3 regions of the Arthrobacter sp. 05N428_2 genome follow, and region 2 is predicted to be linked to each of the others. Evidence: riboswitches for the same ligand, from Rfam matches in the RefSeq annotation. Region 2 holds a riboswitch; each other region holds the start of a gene.
The links. Region 2 has a riboswitch for S-adenosylmethionine ahead of AC1DGI_RS05205 (aminotransferase class V-fold PLP-dependent enzyme). Riboswitches for the same ligand answer to the same signal wherever they lie in the genome.

Region 1 (4,268 bases), on a different contig from region 2:
CTACACCGAGCGGGGTTAGCGGGATCCGGTAGTCGGGCACCCGGTTGTAAATCGACGTGTCGGCATTGGCGGCGGACTGGCCATGCCGGATCATGAATATTTTCCCGGGCGCACTCACGCCCCCAGCATAGGCACTTGCAGTCAACTCCCTGAAACGGCAGGCAAGATAGAAGCATGTTGGTTCCCTCCCGCCGTCGGCTGCGGCTAGAAGTCTGGATCGTCCTGGGGCTGTCCCTGGGCCAGTCGGCGGTGTACTCGGTGGTGCAGTTGCTGGACAAGATGACCAGGGCGCCGCTGGCGCAGGGCACGTCGACGCTGAACCGCTCGCAGAGCAGCCGCGAATACTTCGACCTCACCTACCAGCTGCTGGACATCATCTTCGCCCTGGTCCCGGTGGTGCTGGTGATCTACTTCCTGACCGAACACCGGGCCGCCGGCCCCGCCGGCCCCGCCGACCCGGCCGGCGGCACTTTCACAGCCAGGACGGGCACCTCGGCGTTCCGGAAACTGGGCTTCAACTTCGCCCGTCCCGGCAAGGACCTGGTCCAGGGACTGGGCCTCGCCGCGCTGATCGGGATCCCGTCTTTGGGCCTCTACGCGGCCGGCCGGGCGCTGGGAATAACTACGGCGATCATCCCCAGCGCGTTGGACTCCTATTGGTGGACGGTGCCGGTGCTCATCCTCTCCGCGATCCGGCACGGGATCGTGGAGGAGGTGATCGTGGTGGGATACCTGCTGGACCGGCTCGGCAAGTTCGGCTGGGGCATGCCGCTGGCCATCTTCGCCAGCTCCATGCTGCGCGGCAGCTACCACCTGTACCAGGGCTTCGGGCCGTTCATCGGCAACGCCATCATGGGCGTCATTTTTGCCCTGATCTACACGCGCACCCGCCGGGTGATGCCGCTGGTGATCGCGCATGCGGTGTTGGACACCGTCGCCTTCGTCGGCTTCAGCCTTTTCGGCAAGGCGATCGGCCTGGGCTGAGTCGATGGACTGCCGGGCCAACCCGCCGGGTTAAAGGGTTTCGGCCGCCGGCGGCGGGTGGCATCATTGGCACCCGCTGCTGGCGGCCGAAGTTTGGTGGACCGAAGGCGTCAGATGGTGACGGCCCCGGAGGCGGTTTCGAAAGTGACGGACATGATTCCCGGCGTCCCGCGGGGGGCCAGCCAGTTGACAGCGACGTCCTCCAGCGGCTTCTCCACGGGGACGCCCAGCCACTCGGTGACGCGCTCGGCCGAGCCCGCGATGGTGAGTTCAGACATCTTGACGCTGCTCTCATACGCGTGGGAAGGGTGCAACGCGGGGTCGCCCTCCCATTTGAGCATGTAGGGGACCTGCGGATCCGCGATCAGGCCCAGGATGCCGATCTGCTTCCAGACCAGTTCGCGGCCGTCCGGGAACTTGCGGTTGCCATTGACGGCGGCGCGGCCCAGCCGCTCCTCGAAGGGGGCCAGGTCGTCAACCTCGACGCACCAGCCCATCCAGCCGCCGCCGGCGGCCGAGCGGGCGCGTACGGCCTGGCCGAACGGGGCCTTGTCCGAAGCGGGGTGGTCAAGGACCTCCACGACCTCCAGGTACTTGTGTCCGGCGAGCGGAATAATCATGTTGCGGGTCCCGAAACGGGGGTGTACCCCGCCCTTGACGGCTTCGACACCGAGGGCGGTCGCAATACGTTTGGTGGTGGCAGCCAAGCCATCTTGTTCACAGGCGTAAGAGACGTGATCCATGCGCATGCCATCATCTTGGCACTTTGTGATGGGGCTCTCAGCTTAGGGCATCCTAACCGTGATGGGATGTCATTTTCGCGGGCCGAGGGCGACGGGCGTCAGCCCGGTGCGGCACCACTTTCCGGCGCCCGCGGGCGCTTGGCGGGGCTGCACGTGGGGCGCGGCTTCATCTTCGTCATAAAGCTATCCAGACGCCCGGGGGCCTTCCTAGACTGAAGCCAGGTCATGAGCGCCAGCATCGAGCCCCGGCTTGCTGGCCGGCAACCCTCCTGCGCGGTGGGGTGCCCCGGGTGAAGACCTGGCCAACCGGCGTCCGCCGGAAGGCAAGCGCGGCGCCAGAGCCGGCCGGGCCCCAGGGCCACGGACGGCCTGTGCCCAGTCACAAGGAGCTCTCCAATGTCCAACGCCTGGTCCTTTGAAACCCGCCAGATCCACGCCGGCCAGGAGCCGGATTCAGCCACCGGAGCCCGGGCGCTCCCGATCTACCAGACGACGTCGTTCGTCTTCCCCAGTGCGGAAAGCGCGGCCAACCGCTTCGCCCTCGCCGAACTCGCCCCCATCTACACCCGGATCGGCAACCCCACCCAGGATGCGGTGGAGCAGCGGGTCGCGAGCCTTGAAGGCGGCCTCGGCGCACTCCTCCTGAGTTCGGGGCAGGCCGCCGAAACCTTCGCCATCCTCAACATCGCCGAAGCCGGGGACCACGTGGTCGCCAGCCCCAGCCTGTATGGCGGCACCTACAACCTGCTGGCGCACACACTGAAGAAGTTCGGCATCTCGGTGACCTTTGTGGAAGACCCGGACAACCTGGACCAGTGGCGGGACGCGGTGCAGCCGAACACCAAGCTGTTCTTCGGCGAGGTGGTCTCCAACCCGCGGCAGGACGTGCTGGACCTCGAAGGCGTCGCGGACGTGGCCCACCGGGCAGGGGTACCGCTGATCGTGGACAACACGCTCTCCACCCCCTACCTGATCCGGCCGATCGAATGGGGCGCCGACGTCGTGGTCCATTCGGCCACCAAGTACCTTGGCGGCCACGGCACCGCGATCGGCGGCGTGATCGTGGACTCCGGCAACTTCGACTTCGGCAAGGACCCCGAGCGCTTCCCCGGCTTCAACACCCCGGACCCCACGTACAACGGCCTGGTCTACGCCCGCGACCTCGGAGCCGACGGGGCGCTGGGCGCAAACCTCTCCTTCATCCTCAAGGCCCGCGTCCAGCTGCTGCGCGACCTCGGCTCGGCCGTCTCGCCGTTCAACGCCTTCCTCATCGCCCAGGGCATCGAGACACTGAGCCTGAGGGTGGAGCGCCATGTCGCCAACGCCGTCAAGGTGGCCGAATGGCTGGAGGCAAGGGACGACGTCGAATCCGTCGCATACGCCGGACTGCCGTCCAGCCCCTGGTACGAGCGCGGGCGCAAGTACGGCCCGAAGGGTACCGGCGCCGTCGTGGCCTTCAACATCGCCGGCGGAGCGGAGGCCGGCAAACGTTTCGTCGATGCCCTCGAACTCCATTCCCACGTGGCGAACATCGGTGACGTGCGGTCCCTGGTCATCCACCCGGCGTCGACCACGCACAGCCAGCTCTCGCCCGAACAGCAGACGGTTGCCGGGGTGAACCCCGGCCTGGTCCGGCTGTCAGTGGGGCTGGAACACATCGACGACATCGTCGCTGACCTTGACGCCGGCTTCCGGGCGGCCAAAACCGCCTGAGGTCACACAGCCGTCACAATCTTCGCGCTTGCCCGGCCGTGTTTCGTAGACTCGGGGCAGGTCATGAGTGCCAGCGACAGCCCCGGCTTGCTGGCCGGCAACCCTCCTCCTGCGGCGGGGTGCCCCGGGTGAAGACCTGGCCTGTCGGTCAGCTGACGGCGGGCAAGCGCAAAGATAGGTCCGCACATGACGATTGCCGCCGCCCGCACGGGTGCACCCGACAGCACAGCAACCAGCCGCGAAGCGACGGGCCATGACGTGACGGGCCACCAAACGACGAAAGGCACAGGGGCCGCGTCCGTCCCGGACGGGACGGTGCGCCACCACCGGATCGGCTCCCTGGCCCTTGAATCCGGCGCCACCCTGCCGGATGTCACGCTCGCCTACGAGACCTGGGGAACGCTCAATGCTGACGCCTCCAACGCGGTCTTGATCGAGCACGCCCTGACCGGAGACACCCATGTCACCCGGGGTGCCGGCGAGGAACCGGGCTGGTGGGAGCAGCTGGCTGGCCGCGGCGCGCCCGTGGACACGGACCGGTACTTCGTGGTTTCTATCAATATCCTTGGTGGCTGCTACGGCTCCACCGGGCCCTCGACGCCGGCACCGGACGGCAGGCCCTGGGGCTCGCGCTTCCCGCTGGTCACCCTCCGGGACAGCACCGCCGCCGAGGCCCGCCTCGCGGACGCCCTGGGGATCGGCAGCTGGCACGCCGTACTGGGCGGTTCCCTCGGGGGAGCGCGCGCCCTCGAATGGGCGGTCAGTTACCCGGAACGGGTCCGGCGTTGCGCCGTGATCTCGGTGGGTGCCAGCAGCACGGCCGAGCAG
Region 2 (4,268 bases):
CGGTGGTCGCCGGGGATTTCGTCTCGCTCGTCGGCGACGTGAGCGGCGAGACCGACTCGCTGGCGCGGCTGGTCAAGATCCAGGACCGCAGGACCCTGCTGCGCCGCAGCGCCGACGACACGGACCCGATCGAACGTGCCGTCGTCGCGAACGCCGACCAGCTCGTCGTCGTCGTGGCCGCGGCGAACCCGGAACCGCGCACCGGCTTCATCGACCGCGCCCTGGTGGCCGCCTACGACGCCGGGATCGAGCCGCTGCTGCTTGTCACCAAGGCGGACGTCAAAGACCCCGCCGAACTCCTCGCCAACTACGAGCACCTCGACTTTCCGGTGATCATATCCAGGACTGCGGATTCGGCCGCGTCCGGCATCGACGCCCGCTCCGACGACGGCCTGTCTGCCCGGCTGGACAAGGCCGCGGTCTCGCAGCTGCGGGCCTGCCTGGACGGCAAGGTCACTGTCATGCTGGGCCACTCCGGCGTCGGCAAGTCCACCATGGTGAACGCGCTGACCGGGGCCGAACGGGCCACCGGCGGCGTCAACGCGGTCACCGGCCGTGGCCGCCACACGTCCTCCTCCGCGCTGGCGCTGAAGGTCAACGACGCACCCGCAGGCAGCTGGATCATCGATACCCCGGGCATCCGTTCCTTCGGGCTGGCCCACGTGGACCCGGACCGGATTCTGCGCTCCTTCCCGGATCTGGCGCCCGGCACCGAGGACTGCGAGCGGGGCTGCAAGCACGACGCGGCGGCGGTCAACTGTGGGGTGGACGCGTGGGTGCTGTCCGGCCACGCCGGGCCGTCCGGTCCGGCCCGGCTCGCGTCGCTGCGCCGGCTGCTCGGCACCGATCCGCGGATGGAAGCCCAGGAATCCAAGGAACTCGGAAGCGTCTCCTAACAACACATCGCCACAGCTTCTCCGCGGCGGGCGGCGACGTGGCCTCCCCGTCCGCGGCCGGTTTTGACGGTAGTTTGGAACCATGAGTCAACCCGCTTCGAGCTACAACGATGACCTGCGCCTTGCCCATGTACTGGCAGATTCCGTGGATTCCCAGACCATGAGCCGCTTCAAGGCGCTCGACCTTCGGATCGAGACGAAGCCGGACCTCACCCCGGTGACAGACGCCGACAAGTCCGCCGAGGAGGCCATCCGCGGCCAGCTGTCCCGGTCCCGCCCGCGTGACGCCGTCCTCGGCGAGGAGTTCGGCAGCTCCGGCCACGGCTCGCGCCGCTGGATCATCGACCCGATCGACGGCACCAAGAACTTCGTCCGCGGCGTCCCCGTCTGGGCCACCCTGATCGCCCTCGTTGATGAGGGCGAACCCGTGGTCGGCGTCGTCAGCGCACCGGCGCTGGGCAAGCGCTGGTGGGCTGCCAAGGGCGCCGGCGCGTACATGGGCCGCTCGCTGGCGGCCGCCACCCGGCTGAAGGTCTCCAACGTGTCCCGGCTCGCGGACGCGTCGCTGTCCTACTCGAGCCTGGGCGGCTGGAAGCAGCGCGGGAACCTTGACGAGTTCCTCGGCCTGACCGAGGAAGTCTGGCGCACCCGCGCCTACGGCGATTTCTGGTCCTACTGCCTCGTAGCCGAAGGCGCTGTCGACATCGCCTGCGAGCCCGAACTCAACCTCTACGACATGGCGGCCCTGGTTCCAATCGTGACGGAGGCCGGCGGCCGCTTCACCTCGCTTGAGGGCGAGGATGGCCCCTTTGGCGGCAACGCGCTGGCCACCAACTCGATCCTGCACTCGGAGGTCCTCAAGCGCCTGAACCCGGGACTCGACGACCTGCTTTGAGGGACCGTGCCGCGGGCGGGACCGGCGGCCGGATGGCGTAACACACTGCAACACACTGCGGCCATCCTTTTCCGTGCGGCGGCCATGTCCTAGGCTCGACACAGGTCACGAGTGCCAGCGCTAAACCCCGGTTTGCTGGCCGGCAACCCTCCATTCGCGGCGGGGTGCCCCGGGTGACGACCTGGCCGGTCCGGAGCGGACACGGCAAGCGCGGATCCCCTGTCAGCGGGGTCCTTTTCGAGCGAGGTCCCATGACGACTGCCACCATCCCCACCCACCCCGCCGGCCCGGAACTTTCGGAGACACGCTTCGACGCCGGCCGCCGGCCGCTGTCTGCGGTCTCCGGTGCCGAAATCCTGGCCCCGCTGATCCGGGGCGGCGAGGTCCGCTACGCGAACCTGGACTACGGCGCCTCGGCCCCGGCACTCTCCGTGGTTTCCGCCTACCTGAACGAAATCCTGCCGTACTACGCCAGCGTCCACCGGGGCGCGGGGTACGCGTCCCAGCTGAGCACCTCGGTGTACGAAAATGCCCGCAACATCGTCCGCGGCTTTGTCGGCGGCCGTCCGGACGATTCGGTGATCTTCACCCGGAACACGACCGACTCGCTGAACCTGCTGGCCGGCTGCCTGCCTGTCGCCGGCGGCCGGCACACGGGCGAGGTGCTTTACCTGGACATCGAGCACCACGCCAACCTGCTGCCCTGGCAGGGCGTCCCGCACCGCAGCGTCGTGGCGGCCCCCACGCTGGCCCTCACCCTGGCGCGGCTCCGGACGGAACTCGCCCGGGGCGGGGTAAACCTGCTGGCCGTCACCGGCGCCTCCAACGTCACCGGCGAAATCCTGCCGATCCGTGAGCTGGCTGCCCTCGCGCACGAATTCGGCGCCCGGATCGCGGTCGACGCCGCCCAGCTGGCCCCGCACCGCCGCATCAACATCGCCGCGGACGACGTCGACTACCTTGCCTTCTCCGGCCACAAGCTCTACGCCCCGTTCGGCGCCGGTGTACTGGTGGGCCGGCCGGACTGGCTCGACGCCGGAACGCCGCACCTGGCCGGCGGCGGTGCGGTGCGGGACGCCCGGTTGGACAGCGTGAGCTGGACCACCGGGCCGGCCCGCCACGAGGCCGGGTCCCCGAACGTCCTCGGCGCCGCCGCGCTGGCCCGTGCCGGCCAGGTGATCGAGGCACTCGACGAGCAGCAGTGGCACGCCCATGAAGATGCCATCCGCACCTTCCTGGTCGAGGGGCTGGGACAGATCGACGGCGTGAGCGTGCACCACATCTTCGAGGACACCGCCCTGTCGGCGGGCCCGGGGACGATCGGCGTCGTGAACTTCTCGGTCGCCGGTTACGACGCCGGCCTGGTCGCCGCGTATCTGTCCGCGGAACACGGAATCGGCCTGCGCGACGGCCGGTTCTGCGCGCACCCGCTGCTGAAGCGGCTCGGGCTGCCCGCGGGGTCGCTGCGCGCCAGCCTTGGCCTGGGGTCCCGGCTCGATGACGCCCGGCGGCTGCTCGACGGGCTGCAGGAGCTGCGGCGGAACGGCCTCGGCTGGGACTATGTCGTCGACGCCGGCCGCTGGGTGCCGGCCAACGACACCCGCAGCTACCCGCAGTGGGCACCCAACACGCCGGGCACGGCCGGCGCCGCCCCCTGCACCCTCGACTAGCACACCAGGCCGGCACCGGGAGCTGGGGCACCGCCGCCTGCTGCGTGCGGTAAATTCGGTAGGTATCCAGCTTCAGCTGCCGAAGGAGAGCGCACGTGGCACGCGGCGGCCCCAAATTGCACCATGACCGGCGGCGCGAGCTCGGCCGGAGCTTCCAGGACGGCGGCGAGCATTACGACCGGGTCCGGCCCGGCTACCCGGAGGACTCGGCCGACTGGCTGGTCCCGGCCGCGGCCCGCGACGCCGTCGATCTGGGGGCCGGCACCGGAAAGTTCACGGCGCTGTTGGTTGAACGGGGGCTGCGCACGGTCGCCGTCGATCCGTCCCTGGACATGCTCGAGCAGCTGCGCCGGGCCCTGCCGGGCGTCACCGCCGTCGAAGGCACCGCCGAACACACTGGCCTGGCCGCGCAGTCGTACGACCTAGTTACCGTGGCGCAGGCCTGGCACTGGTGCGATCCGCTCCTGGCCAGCACCGAAGTGGCGCGGATCCTGCGCCCGCACGGGGTTCTGGGCCTGATCTGGAACCAGCTCGACACCTCAGTCCCCTGGGTCCACCGGCTGTCCCGGATCATGCACGCCGGCGACGTCCACAAACCGCACTTCAAACCCCCGCTCGGCCCCGAATTCACCGGACTGGAGAGCCACCTGACCCGTTGGGAGGAGCCCGTGAGCACGCAGGACATCCTGGAACTGGCCAAGTCCCGCAGCTACTACCTGCGCGCCGGCGAGGACACCCGCGCCAAGGTGCTCGGCAACCTCGACTGGTACCTCCACGTGCACCTAGGGCATGGGGTCGGCGAGATTC
Region 3 (4,268 bases), on a different contig from region 2:
AGATGGCGGCTTGGCAGGCCAGCAACTGCGGCTTGCGCGGCAAGCTGCTGGACTTCGGGAGCTTCCGGCCGGCGCCGGCGGCCGAGGTGGTGCACGCGCTGGTGGAGTTCCTGGCGCCCGTCCTCGCCGAGCAGGGGGAACTGGAGCTGGCCCGCCGCGGCGTGGACCGGATCCTGGCGAACGGTACGGGTTCACAGCTGCAGCGGCAGGCACTCCGCGCCCCGGGGCTGGACAACCCCGCCGACGACGCCGGCCTGGCCGCCGTCGTCGCCCACGCCGTGCGCGTCACGCTGCGCGGCGCCGACGCCGACACTGCTGCGGAACCGGCCCCGGTGCTGTCACGGGTGCGCCGTGGCTAGGCCTGGCCGCGGCTAGACCTGCTTGAGCGCCTGCCCCAGGTCGCGGATCAGGTCATCGACGTCCTCCAGGCCCACCGACAGGCGCACGACGCCGTCGCTGAGGCCGATCGCGGCACGCCCGGCGGGCCCCATGGCGCGGTGGGTGGTGGTGGCCGGATGGGTGATCAGCGACTTGGAATCGCCGAGGTTGTTGGAGATATCGATGATCCGCAACGCATCCAGCAGCGCGAAGGCGGCGGCCTTCGCCGAGCGCCCGGGCGACTGCGCAAGCTCGAGAGTCAGCACGGTGCCGCCGGCCTTCATTTGCCGGGCGGCCAGCTCGTACTGCGGATGGGACGCCAGCAGCGGGTACCTGACCCAGCTCACGGCCGGCTGTTCCTCGAGCCATTGGGCCAGCCGCAGCGCGGAGGCCGAGGAATGGCTTACCCGCAGGGCCATCGTTTCCAGGCCCTTGCTTAAAACCCAGGCGTTGAAGGCGGATAGGGCCGGACCGGTGTGGCGCATGAGCTGCCTGACCGGGCCCTCGATGAACTCCTTGGTGCCCAGGATCGCGCCGCCGAGCACCCGGCCCTGGCCGTCGATGTGCTTGGTGCCGGAGTACACGACCACGTCGGCGCCGAGCTCGCCGCAACGCTGCAGCAGGGGAGTGGCGAAGACGTTGTCGACCACCACCGTGGCGCCGGCGGCGTGCGCCAGTTCGCTCACGGCCGCAATGTCCACGATCTCCTGCATCGGGTTCGACGGCGACTCGAAGAACACCGCGGTGGTCGGCACCGACAGCGCCGCCCGCCACTGTTCGAGGTCCGGGCCGTCCACGAAGACCGTCTCCACCCCCCAGCGCGGCAGGATCTCGTTCAGGATCACGAAGCAGGATCCGAAGAGCGACCGGGCCGCGACCACGCGGTCGCCCGCCGCGAGCAGCGCCCCGAGCGCGGTGAAGACCGCGGACATGCCCGACGCCGTGGCGAAGCACGCCTCGGTCCCTTCCAGGAGCCGGAGCCGTTCCTGGAAGGTGGCTACGGAGGGGTTCCCGTAGCGGGAGTAGACGAAGCGCTCGTCCTCGCCGGTGAAGGCGCGTTCCGCGGCGGCGGCGGATTCGTAGACGAAGCCGGAGTTCAGGAAGATCGGCTCGGTTGTTTCCTGGAACCCGGTGCGGTCGAGGCCGCCGCGGACGGCCTGGGTTTCCGGGCTCCAGCCCTGGGCGTCGGGATTGAAGCTCATTTAGTGCTTCCGCCGTGGGTGGGGAGGCCGCGGTTCTTCCAGCCGTTTACAGTCCGGGCGCCGGTCTCGTCCGGTTGGCCCTCGAAGCCCTCCAGCACGTTGTAGGCGGTGAAGCCGGCGGCCGCGGCGGCGTTGGCGGCGGCGACAGAGCGCACTCCGGAGCGGCAGAGGAAGAGGAGCTCGGCGTCGGCCGCTGGCGCCTGCTGGCGGAGCTGCTCCAGGAAGTTCGGGTTGGGGGTCCCGCCGGCGAGGCTCCACTGGATGAACAGCGGATCCCGGCGGCCGTCGGCGGCGGACGCGGTGACCGGAATGCCGATCTGCTCCCATTCCGCCGCGGTGCGGACGTCCACCAGGGTCGCGCCGGCCCCAAGTTTGGCCCAGGCCTGGCGCGGACTCAGATCGCCGGCGTAGCTCATGCCTGGTCCCCGCCGTCGAAGCCGCCGTCGAAGCCGCCGCTGCCGCCGCTGCCGGCCGCGACTGCCGCCGGCAGCACGACGGCCTGGGCCACTATGACGGTGCTGCCGTTGAACGTGACGGCGGGGCTGCCGTGCAGGACGTAGCCGTCGGCCAGTGCGGCCGAGATGCGTTCGCAAAAGCTGCGGTCATCGGGGCCGGTGAACAGCCGGTAGGCCAGTGGTTTTTCTGTGCCCGGACCGGGAACGGCCGGGGACGGGGCGGCGGCTGTGCCGGGCACAGCGGGCGCGGACGCGTCGGGCATGACGGGTCTCCTTACTCTCACGCTTGCAGCTCGAATGGTCGATTGCCGAGTTTTCACCTGAGGCACCCCGCCGCGAAAGGAGGGTTGCCGCCCGGCAAGTCAGGGCTTGTCGCCGGGGCTCATTACTCACAAAAAATCTAACACTTACGACGGCGCCCGGCACCGGGGCCGGCGTCATGTGAGGTCACGGTCCGCGGGCTTGCGGCATTCCAAGACAGCGCCTCGGGTAGCCCCCGGATCAACCCCAGTAGCGCCCGAGCCGCGCGGCGGGGCCCTCGGGGCAGATTCGGGTAGCCCCTACTCGGGCTATCCGATAGAAACGTCCCTTTTACTGAGGGGGCACCTCCATCCACCAATTTGTCCGGCGCAGCACTGGGGCGGCCGGAACTTCAGCAAAGGAATTGGATTCTTATGCTCACGTCTCATCAAGAGGGCCACCTGTGAAGCCCCGCGCGCTGGTTACCGGGGCCGGGGGCGCCGCGGGACACGCCATAGCGGCCCAGCTCAAAGAACGGGGCATTCCCGTCTTGGGCACCGACATCCGCGAGCTGCCGGCAGGCTCGGGCATCACCGGTGTTCGTGTCCCAGGGGCCTCGGACCCGGAACTGGTCTCTGCACTCCGCCGGCTGGTGGCCGCCGAAGACGTCAACCTCGTCATTCCCACCGTGAGCGAGGAACTGCCGCAGCTGGCAGCGTTCCGCGCCGGGTTCGGTCCCGACGTCCGCGTCGTCATCGGCGAACCGGGTCCTGTGGCGCTCGCCGGCGACAAGCTGTACACCGCCTGGCAGCTGCAGTCGGCCGGTGTGCCCGTCCCCCGATTCGGCGTGCCGAGGGACTTCGCCAGCGCCGACGCCGCCATGGACGCCCTGGGCGGCCCGGTGGTCGTCCGGCCCCGCGTCGCGGGCGGCTGGCGCGGGGCGGTCGTCGTCGACGGCAGCGCGGAGGTGGACTGGCACCATCTGCCGGCTGGCCAGATAGTGCAGGAATTCATCCCGGGAACTGAGTACGGTCCGATGGTTTTCGGCACCCCGGCGCACAACAGCGCCGCGCCGTTCGTCGTCGTGGTCGAGAACACGGAAGCGGCCCAAGGGGCGGTGGCTAACGCGGCGGGCGCCCGCCGGGCTGAGGCAGGAGAGGCCGTCGACGTGGGGAATGTAGCGATGGCGGCGGTCCGCGTGCTGGGCCTGACCGGCCCGGTCGGCGTCGTTGTCCGGCGCCGCGCCGACGGGACCCCGGTGGTGCTCGAAGTCAGCGCCCGGTTCGGCGCCCACAGCGCGCTCGCACCCGAATTGCTCGACGCCGTCCTGGCCTCCTTCGTGCTGCCTTCCTTCAACCCGGCGTCCTTCCGGCAGAGCCCGGCGACGCATGCCAATGTCGCTGCGGTTTGAGGTCAGCGCCGCGCTGCGCCGCCGACGCGGCACGCCCACCCTGCTGGACGAATGGCCCACGGTGTCGATCATTGTCCCCGCCTTCAACCGGGCGGGCGACATCGAGGACTGTGTGCGGTCCATCCAGCTCACCAGCTACGACCGCTACGAAGTGGTGCTGGTCGACGACGGGTCCGCCGACACCACGGCCGAACTCATGCTGGCTATGGCCGCCGCGGACCTGCGGATCAAGGTCGTCCGGCAGGCCCGCGCCGGTAAGGCTGCCGCCCTGAACCTGGGCTTTCAGCACGCCACCGGCGAGGTCCTGATGCTCGTCGACGCGGACGGCATCCTGGCCCGGCACACTGTCAAACGGATGCTCCAGGGTTTCGGCGACAGGCGCACCGGCGCGGTCTGCGGGCACCGGCGGCCGGCGAAGCTGAACCGGCTGCGGGCCCGGATGCCGGCGCTCAACATCCGGGCCTTCCGCCGATCCGTGCTGGAGGACGTCGGGCCGTTCCGGGAAGACCCGGCAGGCGTGGACGCGGAACTGACCCGGCGGGTACGCCGCGCCGGCTACCGGGTGCTCTCAGCGCCCGCTAC

Region 1: another riboswitch for S-adenosylmethionine. It lies ahead of AC1DGI_RS07245 (bifunctional o-acetylhomoserine/o-acetylserine sulfhydrylase); the one in region 2 lies ahead of AC1DGI_RS05205 (aminotransferase class V-fold PLP-dependent enzyme).
Region 3: another riboswitch for S-adenosylmethionine. It lies ahead of AC1DGI_RS14715 (DUF1737 domain-containing protein); the one in region 2 lies ahead of AC1DGI_RS05205 (aminotransferase class V-fold PLP-dependent enzyme).

The regions. Positions count from the first base shown of each region.
Region 1 covers NZ_JBFTMR010000005.1:109,690-113,957, reverse strand. The annotation lists gene AC1DGI_RS07260 (histidine phosphatase family protein) at 1-94, opposite strand, end outside; gene AC1DGI_RS07255 (CPBP family intramembrane glutamic endopeptidase) at 175-984, shown strand; gene AC1DGI_RS07250 (VOC family protein) at 1,095-1,733, opposite strand; SAM riboswitch class IV at 1,949-2,063, shown strand; gene AC1DGI_RS07245 (bifunctional o-acetylhomoserine/o-acetylserine sulfhydrylase) at 2,124-3,440, shown strand; SAM riboswitch class IV at 3,500-3,615, shown strand; gene metX (homoserine O-acetyltransferase MetX) at 3,627-4,268, shown strand, end outside.
Region 2 covers NZ_JBFTMR010000004.1:82,101-86,368, forward strand. The annotation lists gene rsgA (ribosome small subunit-dependent GTPase A) at 1-896, shown strand, start outside; gene hisN (histidinol-phosphatase) at 979-1,791, shown strand; SAM riboswitch class IV at 1,895-2,008, shown strand; gene AC1DGI_RS05205 (aminotransferase class V-fold PLP-dependent enzyme) at 2,043-3,461, shown strand; gene AC1DGI_RS05210 (class I SAM-dependent methyltransferase) at 3,557-4,268, shown strand, end outside.
Region 3 covers NZ_JBFTMR010000014.1:33,732-37,999, reverse strand. The annotation lists gene AC1DGI_RS14730 (glutamate--cysteine ligase 2) at 1-359, shown strand, start outside; gene AC1DGI_RS14725 (O-succinylhomoserine sulfhydrylase) at 372-1,580, opposite strand; gene AC1DGI_RS14720 (rhodanese-like domain-containing protein) at 1,577-1,996, opposite strand; gene AC1DGI_RS14715 (DUF1737 domain-containing protein) at 1,993-2,298, opposite strand; SAM riboswitch class IV at 2,313-2,425, opposite strand; gene AC1DGI_RS14710 (ATP-grasp domain-containing protein) at 2,739-3,686, shown strand; gene AC1DGI_RS14705 (glycosyltransferase family 2 protein) at 3,670-4,268, shown strand, end outside.